DNA from 4 places in the Faecalicatena contorta genome. Region 4 is predicted to be linked to each of the others. Evidence: predicted binding sites of a transcription regulator. Region 4 holds the regulator's gene; each other region holds the start of a gene.

Region 1 (4,542 bases), 1.4 Mb from region 4:
TTTTCTTTCTTAATCAGCTTAAGTGCATCCAGATACCTTCCCTGGGAAGCCATATTAATATAACCCTGCACGGCAATATGCGCCGGACAGTTCGTCTTGCACGGCGCTGTCCCCGTATCATAGCAGTTCATCTGATTATCATCTCTGTAATTTTCATTCCATTTCTCCGGCCCCCACTTCACCGCATCCGGCAGTTCCTGCATCGGATAGGATACCGGCCCGCTCTTTGTACAGAGTTTCTGCCCCAGCCTGGCTGCACCGGACGGGCAATATTCCACACACTGGCCGCATGCCACACAGTTTTCGGTATTCACCCTGGCAATATAAGCGGAGCGGGACATATTCGGCGTGTTAAACAGCTGAGAGGTACGCAGCGCATAGCAGGAACAGACACAGCAGTTACAGATTGCAAAGATCTTATCTTCCCCATCGATATTAGTAATCTGGTGCACCAGGCCATTGTCCTCCGCCCTCTGCAGAATCTCCATGACCTCTGCTTCGTCAATATAGCGGCCCTTCCCTGTCTCTACAATGTAATCGGCCATATCTCCGACCCCAATGCACATATCATCCTCCAGGTGTCCGCAGCCTTCTCCCTGAATTCTGCGGGAACGGCGGCAGGAACAGGCGCCCACCGCATATTTCCCTTTATACTTCTGTACCCAGTGGGAAATATGTTCGACACTGACGGACTTCTGTTCCGTTGGTATGGCCTTTTCAACCGGAATGACGTGCATCCCAATTCCGGCGCCTCCCGGGGGCACCATAGGGGTTACCTTTTCCAGCGGCAGCCGGCTCATCTGCTCAAAAAATCTGGCGACCTCATGATGTTTCTCCACCTGCTCCAGATTCATGTTCATGAATTCCGCACAGCCAGGCACGAACATCGGCAGTATGTATTGTTTATGGCGGTCCGCATTTTCCCAGTTATACTCCAGCAGACCGATCACGCTCATCTCCTGCAGCAATTCTTCCGTCCGCTTTAGCGGTTTACCGCATTTCTTCGCAATCTCCTGTGCACTGGCCGGCTTTCTTACCTTCATCGCCAGAGCCACTTCCGCCATCTCATCCGTTACAACACAGGCGAGCCCCCAGTATTCTGGATCATCCACGGTCACTTTGTGGCCGATCCTGTCCGTTATCTTCTGACCTAATTTTAAGATCAATGCTCTCTCTTCCGCCATTGCTAACTCCTTTCCGCCTTCTGCCATGCCTTTACTTCTTCCCTGAGCCAATCGGCCCACGCCTCTGTTCCCTCCCCGGTGCGGGCACAAATTGGTATAATGATTGCATTCGGGTTTCTCTTTAAAATGTTCTTTCTGCATTGTTCCATATCAAAATCAAAATAGGGAAGCACATCTATCTTGTTGATCAGAACGACGTCGCAGATAGAAAACATCAGCGGATATTTCAACGGTTTGTCGTCTCCCTCAGGTACGCTTAGAATCATGGCATTCTTCACCGCTCCGGTATCAAATTCTGCCGGACAGACAAGATTCCCCACATTCTCAAGTACAACAAGGTCCAATTCGCCGCACTCAAGGCCCTCCAGCCCCTGTCGGGTCATATCTGCATCCAGATGGCACATCCCCCCTGTATGGAGCTGGATTGCTTTAACCCCAAGCTCAGAAATCGTTTCTGCATCTACATCAGAATCAATATCCGCCTCCATCACTCCGATCTTTAATTCGTTTTTCAGCTGTTCAATCGTCCTGCTAAGTGTAGTCGTCTTACCGGACCCCGGTGAAGACATCAGGTTTAGCAAAAACACCTTTTTTTCCTTCAGTTCTTTCCTCAATTGGGTTGCCCGTTTCTCATTATCCGCAAAAACACTCTGCTTAATTTCCAGAACCCTGAAATCTCCCATTCTCTTCTCTCCTTCGTTCATAATTGGTTGTACCACAATTTGTTATCTTTTTAACATTGTATCATCCCATATAATACATGTCAATTATACCCTTTATTTTTGTGCAATAAGCAACATATTCCCATTCATTTTAGTGCACATTCACCTAGGTTCACGCCTTTGGAATCTGGTATGACCACAGCCACTTTTTTTTATCCTTTGTACTCGCAGTTACTCTGTACTTTTTGTATTTTCAGTTTTTTTAAAATCTATTGACAGAAATTGCTTATTAGTATATATTAAAGATGCAAGGTAGTTTGTTACTCAAGTAACTAACTAATAAGGTGGTGATATTATTGAACATAAATCCAAATATAGATAAACCCATATTTGTTCAAATTGCAGAACAGTTAGAAGATTCCATATTTACAGGCGTGTTCCCAGAGGAAACAAAGATTCCTTCAACCAATGAAATCTCGGCACTTTTGAACATTAATCCACATACGGTTCTCAAAGGAATGAACATGCTGGTAGACGAAGAGATTATTTATAAAAGGAGAGGTCTTGGAATGTATGTAAAAGCAGGCGCAGTTAAAAACATCCGCAGAAAAAGGCAGGATCAATTTTACACGCAGTATATTGAGGCATTAATTAACGAGGCTGTCAAACTGCAGATGTCAAAAGAAGAAATTATCACATTGGTAGAAAAGGGGTATGAGAATGAATGCAATTCAAATTAAGGATGTCGTAAAACGATACAACAATGTCAACGCACTGGATCGGGTTTCTTTGTCCTTTGAATATGGTAAAATTTACGGATTTTTAGGAAGAAACGGAGCCGGCAAATCCACATTAATTAACATTATTTCCAACCGCATCTTCGCTGATGAGGGGGAAATTCTGATTGACGGTCTCCGTGCAAAAGAAAACATGGAAGTTCACGAAAAGATTTTTTGTATGAGTGAGATGGACTTATACGACACCAGCCTGAAAGTAATAGAACATTTTAAGTGGATAGACCGTTTTTATGATAGTTTTGACCTGGATCAGGCACGTCAGATTGCCGAAAAGTTTGGTCTTGATATTAATAAAAGATACAAAGCACTGTCGAAAGGTTATCAGTCCATCTTTAAACTTACGATTGCCCTTTCCCTCCATGTACCTTATGTGGTTTTTGATGAGCCTGTGCTGGGTCTGGACGCGAATCACCGGGAGTTGTTTTATGAATTATTACTGCAGGATTATGAAAACTATCAGAGAACGATTATTATAGCTACCCATCTTATAGAAGAGGTGGCAAACATCATCGAAGAAGTGGTACTAATCGACAAGGGCAGAGTGCTTCTGCAGGAAACCGTTGAAACTCTGATGAATAAAGGGTACTGTATTTCCGGCCTCGCCGGTGAAGTCGATGACTACTGTAAAGACAAAAACGTGATAGGATACGATGAACTTGGTAATTTGAAACTCGCTTATATACTGGGCGAAAAAGAACAGCTTCCTAAAAACAGTCACTTACAGATATCTAATATGAACCTGCAAAAACTATTCGTAAAGTTAACAGAGAAAGGGGGCCGATGATATGAAAAAATTAGGCACTGTTATCCGTTATGAATGTATGACATCGTTTAAATATATTTGGATCTTCTACGCAATTGAATATGCAGTTGTCGCGGCCGTTTTTGTCCTTTCTTATATTACAAACGGAAGCAGCGGCAAAATTGGTACGAACGGCTTAGAGTTTAATTCTTTTATCTATGTGGGTATCTTAGGGATCCTGGGGTTTAAAGAAGATTTTAAAATGCTGATACAGAATGGATTTACCAGAAAATATATATTTCTATCCACGTTTTCCCTGTTCGCTTTTATCTCGGGAATCATGTCGCTGGTTGATACAATCCTGGGAAATGCGCTTCATCACTGGTTTCATGATTATCACTCATTATTTGGCGGACTGTACGGATACGGGCATTCATACTTTTTGGGCTGGGTTTGGCTGTTTTTCGTATATATGCTTATCTGCTGTCTGTTTTACCTGGTAATCCTTATTATAAACAAGATCGGTAAAAAAATATCAGTATATGCTGGGATTACCCTCGGCCTCACAATTATTTTAATCATACCTGCTTTGATAAAATTTGTACTTCCAAAAGATTTAACTGACAGGATTGCCGCATTTGGCTTAAAGGCTTTTGGATTCATGACCGACGGTACAATAAACTTTATGTATCCTGTATTTATCTTTGTACTGGCAGCGTGTATTTTAAACCTCTGTTCATACTGTGTCATACGCAGAACAGAGCTTAAAGCATAAGCATCCTCTCATGCAACATGCAGTAATTGGGGAATAATATAGCCCATGACTGCTTAGACAGCCGCTATGGACGAATCCATAACGGCTGTTTTATATGCCACTCTCCCAGACCTTATTCTAGTATCTTCCATAGTCCTTTGCAATTTCTACCATTCTGTGCGCCCTTGCAAAATCGGCATTTGCAGGGTATTCACATCCCGTTGCAAGTATGAAGCCCCCTCCGGCTGACATTACGTCAATCGAATCTCTGCATTCCTGGTCCCAGTTTTCGTCAGTGCCGATTGCTGCACTTGCCGGAGTAACACACCCGATCAGGGTTGTTAGATTTCCGTATTTCTCTTTACATTCTTTAAAATCTTTACAATCATCCGGCGGATATAAG
Region 2 (4,542 bases), 310 kb from region 4:
CCTCCAATTTTCCATTTCCGGCCACGATTCTTTCCAGGATCTCCAGCATGCGCTTTGTGCCTTCCCTGCACGGAACGCATTTTCCGCAGCTTTCATTCTGCGTAAAGTTCATGAAGAACCTTGCGACCTCCACCATGCAGGTATGGTTATCCATTACAACCAGTCCTCCGGATCCAATCATTGCGCCCATCTTCTTCAAGGAATCGAAATCCAGATTAATATCCAGATGCGGCGTAATCAGACAGCCGCCGGAGGGACCGCCGATCTGTACGGCCTTAAATTCTCCGTCCCCCTTAATTCCGCCGCCGATGTCATAAATAACTTCGCGGAGGGTGGTTCCCATGGGAACCTCGATCAGACCTGTGTGCTTTACACTTCCAGTGAGAGCAAACGCCTTGGTTCCAGGACTGCTCTCCGGTCCGATGCTTTTAAACCATTCAGCGCCTTCGTTGATAATCATGGGAACATTTGCAAATGTTTCTACATTATTCAGTACGGTCGGTTTCGCAAACAGGCCCTGTTCTACCGTTCTTGGAGGCTTCACACGCGGCATGCCACGGTTCCCTTCTATTGAGGCTGTAAGAGCACTGCCCTCACCGCAGACGAAAGCTCCCGCTCCCCTGTTAATATGTAAACGGAAGGAAAAATCAGTACCCAGAATGTGATCTCCCAGCAGGCCGCATTCTTCTGCCTGTGCGATCGCCAGTTTCAGACGGCTGATCGCCAGCGGATATTCGGCACGCACATATATATAGCCTTCGGAAGCGCCAACAGCATAAGCAGCGATCATCATACCTTCAATCATCTTATGCGGGTCTCCCTCCATAATGCTTCGGTCCATAAATGCGCCCGGGTCTCCCTCGTCACCGTTACAGACAACATAACGTTCTTTTTCCTGCTGTTTAGCCACCTGTGACCATTTATAACCGGTCTGGAAGCCGCCGCCCCCGCGTCCGCGCAGATTAGATTCTGTAATTTCCTCAATTACTTCCTCCGGCTTCATATTGAACAGTGCCTTTTCAAGAGCCTGGTATCCGCCTGTGGAAATATACTCCTGGATATGCTCTGCATCAATATGTCCGCAATTTTTCAGCACATTTCTTGTCTGCTTTTTATAAAATGGAATCTCGTCCTGTTTCTGGTACTCAATGCCATCCTGTTTAAATAAAAGATGCCTGATGATCTCTCCTTTTTCAATCGTTCTGTGGAATATCTCATCGCAGTCATCCAGCTGTACCTTTGTATACAGAATTCCCTGGGGCTCTATCCTCATCAGAGGTCCCATCTCACAGAATCCATGGCATCCGCTTTTCTTAATGCCAAGTTCTCCATCCCCATGTGCGATCTCTTCCCCAAAATGCACTTCCACATCCGGATTTTCATCGACCAGCTCACACATTCTCCTGTAAATGTCACCGGAACCGCCTGCCAGACAGCCTGTCCCCGCACAAATCAGCACCCTGCATTTACTGTTTTCTATCTGTGCTTTCGAAGCTTCACGTACCAGCCCGAGAGCTTCTCTGTTCTCAATTCTCTCCATATCTCTAAGCTCCTCTCAACTCGCGAATTAATTCAGCTGCTGCATCCGGCGTCATTGCCGGATATACCTTATCATTCACTGTAAGCACCGGCGCCAGCCCGCAGGCCCCGAGACAGGAAACCGTTTCCAGAGTAAACAGCATATCATCTGTTGTTGCTTTTTCGCTGGAAAGGCCCAATTCGCTGTAGAGACGCTCCAGGATCGGAATCGATTTACGCACATGACAGGCTGTTCCATCACATACCTTGATGATGTATTTTCCTTTTGGCTCAAAAGAAAAATTCTCATAAAATGTTGCCACACTATAAGCCTTTGCCTCATTAATGCCTAGCTTCCCTGCCACATAGCTCAAAAGCTCAGGCGGCAGATAACGGTATTCCGTCTGAATGTCCTGAATAATAGGAATCAGTGATGCCTGTTCCGCCCCATGTGACGCTATGATTTCATCTGCCTTGTCATAGTAGGTCTGATCTAACATGAGATACCTCCTTAAACTGCGTTTATAAAGCTTTCAAATCCTTATAAACTGTACTTTTGTATGATATAGTTAAAATTTTATCAATCACTGTTTATTATATGGTAAATGTGGATTTTAGGCAATAGGAAAATACACTTTTTCTCAATAAAATCGGGATTTAGTGACGAGCTTTAGCCTTGGCGCGGATGGGGGCGCTCCATAAAGGGATAGCCGAAAACCTCCCGGAGAACATCCATGTCCTTTCAAAAATGCGACCACGGGCCTAAGAAATTCTAGGCGGGAAACAGCCCTGAAAATGGAGCACCACTGACACATCACGAGAAATCCGATGATTTCTCGCGCTGGGTCATCTGATTTTTGGATTTGGAATCCAAAAATCTCTCCATTTTCCGGGCTGTTTCCCACCAAGAATTTCTAAGGTCCGCTTTGAGCGTTTTTGAAAGGACATGGATGTTCTCCGGGAGGCTTTCGGCTATCCCTTCATGGAGCTGGCGCATCCAACCGGCAGGAAAAGGACTCGTTCCTAAGGTGGGGCCTCAAACGGGGGCAGCGTATGGTATTAAATTGGCGGGACTTCTATGTCCCCAGTAGGTGTACATAAGCGATGGGATACGGTTCCAGTATCAAAATAATTCAATACACATCTTGAAGATGAAAAGATACGCATAGCCAATCCACATCCGCTGCCCTGGTCCGGGATCCCACCCGGTTGGCGAGCTTTCCAGCCGATTGGATGAGCCAGCTTTATGACAGGGAGGCCGGGGAGGCGGATGGAATTGGCTATGCGTAACATGCATCTTGATTAAATGGATTTTAAGGCTTTTATGTATGGGAGCTTTGGGACTGTTTTTGAAGAAATCTATTTATTTAGTAACGATTATCGTGTGTAACTCCATATGTTTTTTTATTAATGAACCATACAATCTTTTAAATCCAGTATATTTACGGGTAACAAGGCGATCTAACACTTACACTTATATAAACGAATCACCAATTCTGTTCCATCCGTTGCTACCGTACGAGGGCCCCTCTGGGGAATGAGCTCTTAACTACCGTTTGGATGCAACAGCGAATGACGAGGTGAGTCCGGGAGCTGGCGGGGCAATGTCTGCTGGTGAAAAGTCCATAAAGCGAGCGATTAGAAGCTGTTGAAGAAAACGGAACGGGAAGGGAGGGCAGAATTTGCCTTACCAGGCAAATTCTGATGCCGCCTGCGGCGCGAATGCATCGGCATTCGGGCCAAATGCGGCATGTACCTCCCTTCCCGTTCCGTTTTCTTCTACAGCTTCTTCGCGAAGTGTCAGGACATTTCACCAGCAGACATTGCCCCGCCAGCTCCCGGACTCACCTCGTCATTCGCGTCCTCCGTCCGTCAACGAGGTCTAAAGCTCGTTAACTATATCCCGATTGACTTTATTGAGTTGATATGTTATATTAAGTGTATTAGTTGAATTAGTACACTTCACACACCAACCATACAGGAGGTTCGCATGATAAACATTGATTATCAAAGCAGGACGCCCATCTATGAGCAGATTGTCGAACGTTTCCAGATGCTCATTCTAAAAGGCGTATTAAAACCAGACGACCAGATGCCCTCCGTTCGCGCCCTTGCATTACAGCTGTCCATTAATCCGAATACGATCCAGAAGGCCTTTGCCCAGCTGGAACAGCAGGGATATATTTATCCGGTTAAGGGGCGGGGGAATTTTGTTTCCGGCAGCGGTCAGCTGGCAAAGCAGAAAAAGCTGGCATTTTTTGAAGACTTAAAAAAACTGATTTTCTATGGCATGGAGATGGGAGTCACCCGTGAAGAATGCAGTAAAATAATTGATCAGCTTTATCAAAAGGAGGTTCTGCATGATTGAATTAAAAAATATAGACAAAACATTTCAGAATATCCATGCAATAGATCATGTTACCGCATCGATCAGCGAGGGGATGATCTTTGGACTGGTGGGCAGTAATGGAGCAGGGAAAAGTACTCTTCTGCGCCTGATTTCGGGGATTCTGAAACCAGATGACGGGGCTCTTCTTGTGGACGGACAGCCCGCCTACGAGAATCGGGAGGCCAAAGAGAATATCTGCTTTCTCTCTGATTCTGCCTATTTTTTTCCCAATGCGACACCCGCGGTCATGCGGGATTACTACGCGATGGTCTATCCTCAGTTTGACAGCAAGGCATTTGACAGTCTCGCAGAAAAGCTGGACATCACACTTACCAGGAAACTGAATACATTTTCCAAGGGCATGAAAAAGCAGGTATCCCTGCTGCTCGGCCTATGCACTGGGACAAAATACCTGCTCTGTGATGAGACATTCGATGGACTGGATCCGGTCATGAGGCAGGCAGTAAAGAGCCTGTTTGCCGCAGAGCTGATGCAGCGGGATTTTACTCCGGTCATTGCCTCCCATAATCTCCGGGAGCTGGAGGATATCTGCGACAGCATCGGGCTGCTGCATAAGGGGAAGCTTCTGCTCACCCAGGATCTGGATCAGATGAAATACCATGTCCATAAGATCC
Region 3 (4,542 bases), 1.9 Mb from region 4:
GACGGCACGCTGGATGAGGTGGTGACGGGAATGTCCAAAAGGGATAGGCAGGTGCCGGTCGGCTATATCCCGGCAGGGACTACGAATGATTTTGCCAACAGCCTGCATATCTCAAAAGATATGCTGGAGGCGGCGGATATTGCAGCTAACGGGGTTCCGTTTCCATGCGATGTGGGGATTTTTAATGATGATATCTTTGTCTATATTGCCGCGTTTGGTTTATTTACAGATGTATCCTACGAGACAAAGCAGAGTATGAAGAATGTGCTGGGGCATCTGGCCTATGTGCTGGAGGGCACGAAGCGTATTTTTAATATCCCTTCTTACCATATTAAAGTGACATATAACGAGGAAGTCCTAGAGGATGAATTCGTATTCGGCATGGTGACTAACTCCAGGTCTGTGGGTGGATTTAAGGGCATTATCGGCAAAGATGTAGTGTTTGACGACGGTGAATTTGAGGTAACGCTGATTAAGACCCCAAAGAACCCCATAGAGCTAAACGAAATTATTGCTTCCCTAGTAATCAAGCAGATTGATTCGAAGCATATGTATTCCTTCCGCACAGGACATATTCGTTTTGAATCCGTGGAAGAGATTCCATGGACATTGGACGGAGAGTTTGGCGGGGAACATGATGATGTAGTGATTAGAAATAAGAAGCAGGGGCTTCGGATTATGGTGGCGGAGAGAAGTATTGAACATCTTTCCGTAAAGGGAAGAATTGAGGGCAGCAGGGAGTCATAGAGAGCCTGGCGGGCTATATGCCTGCCAGGCTTGATGTTTCATATCCCACAATCCAATTTAAGCGGCGGAATTTGCAAATCGACAAAAGATTTAAAAAAGTGCTTGCATATTTGAAAATGGTGTAGTATAATAAAACTCGCTTGTGAAAGCAATATAGGACATGGCTCCATGGTCAAGCGGTTAAGACGCTAGCCTCTCACGCTGGAATCAGGGGTTCGATTCCCCTTGGAGTCATTAGTGAAAATCCATAGAATATTCTATGGATTTTTTTGTTATACACTCATAAATTAAGAAGATATTTTTAAACTAAAGGGGGAGAGCTGCGAACAGCTCTCCCCCTTAGTTAGTCCCCTGTTTTTGGTAATAGCTGAGAATCATATCCAGTGCGTGGTTTGTCCGTTCAGACAAGGCGTATCCTCCCTCGTGGAGACACCAGTCATAGATCATTCCCCTGGTAATTCCCAGGATGTCTTCTGTGATTGCGGCCGGATCTCCCAGAAGGGTGCCGGCGGAAGTCTCTTCCAGCACGGCGTGATAGATCGTCTGATAAAAGAATCGGTCCTTGTTGAGGATATATTTTTCCTTGCTGGACAGCTGATGTTTAAAATACTGGAGCGCGGCCATGGCACCCATATCTTCCATCGAGCGGGCCTGCCCTGAGATAAGAAAATGGATGGCCTCCAGCGGAGAATCGGGGTGTCCGTTCTTCCAGGCTTCTTCGGACTGCTGGTCAAACAGACGGTACCCCTCGTCCAATATATTTTCCTTGCTTTTAAAATGATGATAAAAGGCGCCTACGGATACCTCTGCCTTATCACAGATATCCTGGACCGTTACGTTTTCATAAGACTTCTCTGCGAATAGAGATACTGCACAAGAGAAAATCTTATGTTTTGTTGCAATTGCCTGTTTCTGGCGATTAGTCTGTGGCTTCATAAATCCCCCTAATTCGGTATGATACATGCCGTGTCTATGTTGTGTAACCCTTTTGTTAGGATAACACGAGTATTCCCTTTTTGACAAGGCGGTAGTACGATTATAGTCAAAATTAACAAAATATCATTCGGCGAATTGTATTCTGTGTCAATAGATTTGTATTAAATAAAGTGTTATAATTTTAACAGAACTTGTTGAAAAGCTGAAAGGAGTTGTCTATGTCTACAAAGTACAAACATTTATTTTCGCCGATTAAAGTAGGAAACACAGAGGTGCCAAACCGTATTGCCATGATGCCGATGGGTGTATTTTCACCACGTCTGATGAATCAGAAGACCGGAGCGTATACAAAGGACGGCGCGGATTATTATATTGAACGTGCCAAAGGCGGCACGGGACTGATCGTGACGGGTTTAGTTCCGATTATACCGATTCCGGTAAAAAACCCGGTTAATTTTCCGGATGAATATGTACCTGCGATGAAATATCTGGCGGACGGAGTCCATAAGTATGGTTCCAAGGTATTTGTCCAGCTGACGGCCATGACGGGGAGAGCAGGGCATATTGAGAGCGAGACGGACTGGAAGATGCTTCCGGCGCCGGCGCCGATTCAGAATGTATGGGATCCAACCATAAAGAACAGGGGAATCTCCAAAGAGGAGATTCACAAATACGTAGAAAATTTTGCGCAGGCAGCGTATCTGGTGAAACAGGCAGGCTGCGATGGTGTTGAAATCCACGCTGTCCATGAAGGCTATCTGCTGGATCAATTTGCAATCGGATTCTACAACAAGCGTACGGATGAGTATGGCGGATGCCTGGAAAACCGTTTAAGATTCCCAAAAGAGATCGTGGAGGCCATCAAAGAAAAGTGCGGAAAAGATTTTCCTGTATCCGTGCGCTACAGCGTGCGCAGCTATGTGAAGGACTACAACCGGGGAGCACTTCCGGGGGAAGAATTCGAAGAAATGGGCCGGGATCTGGAGGAAGGCGTTACAGTTGCAAAAATGCTGGAGGAATATGGTTACGATATGCTCAACTGCGACAACGGAAGCTATGATTCCTGGTTTTGGCCGCATCCGCCGGTGTATATGCCAAAAGCCTGTAACCTAAAGGATGTGGCGGCAGTTAAAAAAGCAGTCCATATACCAGTCGTATGCGCAGGACGTTTTGATGATCCTGAACTTGCCGAAAAAGCAATATCTGAGGGTCGGATCGACATCATGGGTATGGGCCGTCCGCTTCTGGCAGACCCGGAGCTGGGCCGCAAGTTCTATGAAGAGCGCCTGGATGACGTACGCCCATGTATATCCTGCCATCAGGGGTGCCTGGGAAGAATCTTCCAGGGCAAAGACATCAGCTGTGCTGTTAACCCGGCCTGCGGAAGAGAAAAGAGCTACGAATTAAAACCGGCAGAGACAAAGAAAAAAGTCATGGTAATCGGAGGCGGCCTGGGCGGCATGGAGGCAGCGCGAGTCTGCGCACTGCGCGGCCATGAAGTAGATCTGTTTGAAAAAACAGGAGAACTCGGCGGCGTCTTTGTAGCCGCAGCAACTCCCGATTTTAAAGACGATGACAAAAATCTCCTGAAATGGTACAAAAAACAAATGAGCGACCTTCCAGTTAATGTACATATGAATACAGAAGCAACAGCAGAAATGACCGCAGGATACGACGAGATATTCGTAGCAACAGGAGCCAATGAAAGGAAACTGGACACACCGGGATTCGATGCCGAAAACGTCACATATGCCATAGAAACCCTCAGAAGCTCAGACATAAAAGGCGACAACGTTCTAATCGTAGGAGGCGGTCTGACAGGATGCGAGATAGCCTACATGTTAGGCAGGGAAGGCAAAAAAGTAACCATAGTAGAAATGGCCGACACCATCCTGAACGCCTTCGGCCTTGCCGCGGCAAACTACAACATGTTAATGGAACTGCTTGACTACTACAAAGTCAAAGTAATCAAAAACGCAGTAGTCGAGAGCTACAAAGAAGGTATTGCAGTTGTATGTGAAACAGAAAAGAACTATCCGAACTCTGCAAATCGTGCAAAGCGCATGTTCGCCCTCGGCCCGCAGGGAATGAAAGTAAAACACGAAATCCCAGCCGACCACATAGTAGTATCCGTCGGTTATACCCCGGATCAGAACCTATATGAAAGAATCAAAACAGACAATGTCCACCTAATAGGAGACGCCAAGCAGCCCACCAACGTAATGGACGCAATATGGGCAGCCTACGAGTCCGCAATGACAATATAAACCTGTCAATAAAGATATAAAACCGCATAAACACTACTGCACAGTCATTCTACATCCGCCACACCCGGCCTAAGATACCGTCGGAGACGGTCATAATTCCTTCTGACAGGATGAGCCAGCCAGGGGCCAAACGGGACGGGGACAGACGGAAGCATCTATGTGTCTGGTATGCATGAAGCGAGCTTAGCAGCAGTTAGAGGGAACGCATAAAATCTGCCGGAGAAAAGTTGCTACCGAAGCAACTTTTCCGTACACCTGAGCCGTCTACTCATCAGAGTAGGCGGTGAATGTGTACAGTGCCGGCAGATTTTGTGCGTACCCTCTTACTGCTGCTTAGCGCAGCGTCAGCATACCAGACACATAGATGCTTCCGTCTGTCCCCGTCCCGTTTGGCCCCTGGCGTCCCCCTGCCAGCTATTAATTATGATTTTTAGATTGTCTTTTCCCCATCAATAAGCTATAATGTATAAAGATTTGATAACAAACATGCTTGTCGGTTTACCCCGGCAAGTCATAGTAGTGAAGGAGGATTATATGTTAGTATCAGCAAAAGAAATGCTTCAAAAGGCAAAGGCTGGCCATTACGCAGTCG
Region 4 (4,542 bases):
TCTTAGGTGCAATGAAAGTGCCGCCGTAGCTGATGGAAGCCCCCGCTTCTACTTCCTTCACAAAAGTAACGTGGCTGATCAGCTCAAGCGCTGGCTTGAGGCTCACAGCTTCCCGCGAGACCTCCCCTGACGGGTACATTCCGTATGTGGAAATACCCGCGCGGACCAGATTATGTTTCATGTCCGGGAAGTCGATAATCCCGGCGCTGTTGTCACAATGATAATATGTAATGGAAGTTCCTTCCGCCTCCAGGGCCTTCTTCATCCATTCAAACTTTTCGTGCTGCTTATGTGTGTAGCTCTTGTCGGTCTCATCGGCTTTGGCAAAATGCGTATACATTCCCTCGATCCCTATATTAGGCAGCCTGCCGATCTCCCGGATGGCCTTTACACTCTCCGGGCCGGGCAAGAATCCAAGCCTTCCCATCCCTGTATCAACTTTAATATGTATATGTGCTGTTCTGCCGAGCTTTGCCGCGGCTTTTGACATGCCTTCCGCCATCTCCTTCATATAAACAGTAGCACGGATATCCTTAAGAATCATCTCCTCATACTGCTCCGGGAAAATACAGCCGAGTACGAGAATTGGTTTTTTAATCCCTTCCTTCCGGAGAGCTGCAGCCTCCTCCAGGCTTGCGGTGGCGTAGCCCCATATGTAATCCTTTTCTTCAAACATTTCCGCAATCGGCACGGCGCCATGGCCGTACCCATCCATCTTTATCACGGCGATGATCTGCGCCCCTTCCCCAATCCGCCGCCTCATCTGTTCCATATTATATGATACGGCATCCAGGTCTACCCTGGCAAATACCCTGTTAAACTGTTTCATTGCTCCATACTCTCCTCTGTTCTTTTTAGGCAGTCCCCGATTCCCGCCGTTAAATCTTCTGCCAGCACACTGTAGGAACCCCTGGCGGCTTTGGCCTCGTCTCCTGCGCAGGCGTGCAGGTATACTCCGCAGACAGCCGCCTCATAAGGCTTCAGTCCCTGCGCCATCAGCCCTGCAATGACTCCCGCGAGCACGTCTCCGGCCCCGGCCTTTGCCATGGAACTGTTTCCTGCAGTATTGACGAATATCTGACGATCCCACTTGGCCGCAATTGTACGTGCATCCTTTAAGACGCAAACAACACCAGCTCTGTCTGTAAAAGACCTGGTCATCTCGAAACGCTTTTCCTGCAGCTCTGTAACAGAACAGCCCAGCAGGCCGGACATTTCTTTCAAGTGCGGGGTCAGGACAATGGGCCGCTCCCGCTCTTCAAGCAATTCCGGATGGCACCCCAGTATATTCAGTCCATCTGCATCTATCACGCAGGGAATCTGAACCTCTTTCACGACCTGAGTTAAGATACTCTCCGTAACACGGCTCTGTCCCAGCCCGCAGCCAATGCAGACCACATCCGCCCATGCGAGGAGATCACGAATGGCTTCTTCCTCATATTCAGTATAAGTGCTGACAATCGCTTCCGGTAAAAGCTGCTGCAATATCACCCGGTTATCTTCATGTGTATAAATCCGGACCAGACCCGCGCCGCATCTATACGCGGCCTTCGCACTCAGATATGCGGCGCCCGACATACCGCGGCTTCCGGTAATCATCAGGATCTTCCCATAGGTTCCTTTATGTGAATTGGGCCTTCGGGGCGGGATCAGCTCCGGCAGGTCCGATTTTTCAAATGTGTAGCAGACACCCGGTTCTTTTTCAAAAAGCTTCCGGCTGATTCCGATGGATACGGCAACAGTTTTTCCGGCATATTGGCAGCCTGGATGTAAAACACAGCCCAGCTTTTCGCACTCAAAAGTAACCGTCAGATCGGCTGAAAATGCCGTCCCTAGTACCTTTCCTGTGGCTGAGCAGATGCCGGAAGGGATATCTATGGCAACCTTCTGCCCCGGCAGCGCATTCATCTTTTTAATATTTGCCGCGTATGCTCCCGAGACTTCCCGGTTCAGGCCCACGCCGAAAACGGCATCCACTATAACAGTATATTCCTTCCTGCTGATTGTTGTTACTACAGGAACACCGCAATTTTCAGCGATTTTCATTTGCTGCATGCAGTCAGGAGACCTGGATTCTTCGTTTCCGATGAAAGCGGCCTCAACATCACAGCCTTTTTCTTTTAACAGGCGCGCAACTGCAAAGCCGTCGCCGCCGTTGTTGCCGGAGCCGCAGACCACCAGCGTTCTGTGTGTATTGATCTTTTCCTGCTCCATGACGGCCACTGCCGCCAGAGCAGCCCGCTCCATAAGCACCATAGAGGGAATCCCGATCTCATGGATCGTGTAATTGTCAGCTTTCTGCATCCATTCACCGGTAGGCAGATATCTCATATACTCACTCTCCTTTATTTTTATAGAGTTTCGCTTGTGAAACCCGCGTCCGCAGCGGCCGCACTGGCATCTGCCTCTAATACCACTGTGCGTATCCCCAATGGGATTGTATCTGATAGGCGCACGTTTCCTAATAAGCGAAATAACGTGCAACGAAGGCGCAGCACCTTTGTTACACGTTTTATATTATTAATCAATTATCATGTTCTTCATTGTAACGGCTGATATTATAGGACAGTTTCATCAAACTATCAGACAAATGTACACTTTCTACGATCACATCATCCGGCAGGTGCAGATCAGTGTGCGCAAAATTCCATATGCCCTTGATACCATTCTCAACAAGCATATCGGCTACTTCCACCGCTTTTGACTTTGGAATCGTCAGTGCGGCAATCTCTATGTCCGTATTTTCAACAAATTCTCTCAGGTCGTCCATCATACGGATCGGGATTCCTCGTATTGTTACCCCTTCCAGTCTTGGATTCACATCAAAAATACCCTGCAGTATAAAACCGCTCTTTTCAAAGGCCGCGTAATTGGCAAGCGCCTGCCCCAGGTTACCCGCTCCTATTATGATTACGTTATGTTTTCTGTTCAGTCCCAGAATCTTTCCGATCTCTGTATAGAGATACTTAACATTGTATCCATATCCCTGCTGGCCGAAGCCACCGAAGTTGTTTAAATCCTGGCGAATCTGAGATGCAGTGACGCTCATCTTCTTGCTCAGGTCATTTGATGAAATCCGTTCTACTCCTGCATCCAGTAATTCTCCCAAATATCTGTAATATCTGGGCAGCCGTCCAATTACCGCACGTGATATCTCTCTATCTTCCACAGCTATCCCCTCCAAACTTAATCTATTTCATATTATATAGAATTGTACGGGCAAAGTCAAATTTTAGTTGTATTTTAAACTATTTTCGTTATAATGAAATAAGTATACTCAAAGGCATCCCGCAGCTCATGCCCCGCGGACAGGTTTTCAGCATAGCTGAAAATTAATGCTTATTTTTTAAGACAACAAGCGGGGTTCGGCGGCTGAAGTACAACTGGGAGGCCCGATACAGAAGACAACAGGAGGTTTCTTATGATACTTGCATGCCATAATCTCAATAAAGCTTTCGGTGGACAGGTCATTGTCAGAGACGGCTCTTTTCATATAGAAGACAGGGAAAAAGCGGCTCTGGTCGGAGTAAACGGGGCTGGAAAATCCACCATTCTAAAGATGATCGTAAAGGAAGAGCCAGTCGACAGCGGTGAAATTGTAGTTACAAAAGGGAAAACTCTCGGATATCTTGCACAGCAGCAGAAACTCGAGGGCGGCCGCTCCATATATGAGGAAGTAAAGACAGCAAAGGCTGATATTATCGAGTTGGAAAATCAAATCCGTGCTATTGAAAAGGAACTGAAGTCTCTGAGCGGTGAAGCCCTTCAGAGCAGGCTCGATACCTATCACCGCATGATGTCATCGTTTGAGGCACAGAATGGTTATGCTTACGAAAGCGAGCTGACAGGCGTCCTCAAAGGACTTGGTTTCCAGGAGGAGGATTTTGACAAAAAAACGGACACCCTCTCCGGAGGCCAGAAAACAAGAGTTTCCCTGGGAAAATTGCTCCTCACAAAACCCGATATTCTGCTTCTGGATGAGCCAACAAACCATCTGGATTTGAACTCCATCACCTGGCTGGAGACCTATCTGCTGAACTACCCGGGCGCTGTATTTATCGTCTCCCACGACCGTTTCTTCTTAAACAGGGTGGTTACAAAAGTGGTGGAGATCGAACATGGGACTGTCCGGATGTACGCCGGCAACTACAAGGCCTATGCGGACAAAAAGCAACAGATCCGGGACGCCATGATGAAAGAATATCTGAACCAGCAGAGGGAAATCAAGCATCAGGAGGCCGTCATTGAAAAACTCCGTTCATTCAACCGTGAGAAGTCTATCAAGCGCGCGGAAAGCCGTGAAAAACTGCTAGATAAGATGACGCTGGTCGATAAGCCCCAGGAGGCGGCGAAGGAGATTCATTTTTCTCTGGAACCCTCTTGCCTGAGCGGCAACGACGTGCTTTCAGTGGAGGGGCTGTCTAAGAGTTTTGACAGTCAAACCTTATTTACGGATATCAGCTTTGATATCAGACGCGGCGAACATGTGGCTGTAATCGGTGACAACGGCACCGGGAAAACCACGCTGCTTAAGATTATCAA

Evidence for each region. The regulator Rex, encoded in region 4, represses fermentation and respiration genes when NADH is low (regulators of the CRP and FNR family bind a similar motif). The targets are predictions, from matches to a motif close to ATTGTTAANTANTTAACAAT.
Region 1: the regulator Rex is predicted to act here: its motif matches at 1,906-1,925, upstream of hypB (hydrogenase nickel incorporation protein HypB).
Region 2: the regulator Rex is predicted to act here: its motif matches at 2,084-2,103, upstream of MWG26_RS13005 (complex I 24 kDa subunit family protein).
Region 3: the regulator Rex is predicted to act here: its motif matches at 1,853-1,872, upstream of MWG26_RS03045 (oxidoreductase).

Annotation. Positions count from the first base shown of each region.
Region 1 is NZ_BQNQ01000001.1:4,040,671-4,045,212, forward strand. It holds gene MWG26_RS18005 (FAD-dependent oxidoreductase) at 1-1,184, opposite strand, end outside; gene hypB (hydrogenase nickel incorporation protein HypB) at 1,187-1,867, opposite strand; gene MWG26_RS18015 (GntR family transcriptional regulator) at 2,203-2,586, shown strand; gene MWG26_RS18020 (ABC transporter ATP-binding protein) at 2,567-3,427, shown strand; gene MWG26_RS18025 (hypothetical protein) at 3,429-4,160, shown strand; gene MWG26_RS18030 (uroporphyrinogen decarboxylase family protein) at 4,278-4,542, opposite strand, start outside.
Region 2 is NZ_BQNQ01000001.1:2,918,475-2,923,016, forward strand. It holds gene nuoF (NADH-quinone oxidoreductase subunit NuoF) at 1-1,540, opposite strand, end outside; gene MWG26_RS13005 (complex I 24 kDa subunit family protein) at 1,545-2,018, opposite strand; gene MWG26_RS13010 (GntR family transcriptional regulator) at 3,509-3,886, shown strand; gene MWG26_RS13015 (ATP-binding cassette domain-containing protein) at 3,879-4,542, shown strand, end outside.
Region 3 is NZ_BQNQ01000001.1:680,331-684,872, forward strand. It holds gene MWG26_RS03030 (diacylglycerol/lipid kinase family protein) at 1-747, shown strand, start outside; tRNA gene MWG26_RS03035 (tRNA-Glu) at 910-981, shown strand; gene MWG26_RS03040 (TetR/AcrR family transcriptional regulator) at 1,087-1,683, opposite strand; gene MWG26_RS03045 (oxidoreductase) at 1,902-3,950, shown strand; gene fba (class II fructose-1,6-bisphosphate aldolase) at 4,485-4,542, shown strand, end outside.
Region 4 is NZ_BQNQ01000001.1:2,612,613-2,617,154, forward strand. It holds gene alr (alanine racemase) at 1-829, opposite strand, end outside; gene MWG26_RS11675 (NAD(P)H-hydrate dehydratase) at 826-2,331, opposite strand; gene MWG26_RS11680 (redox-sensing transcriptional repressor Rex) at 2,525-3,169, opposite strand; gene abc-f (ribosomal protection-like ABC-F family protein) at 3,422-4,542, shown strand, end outside.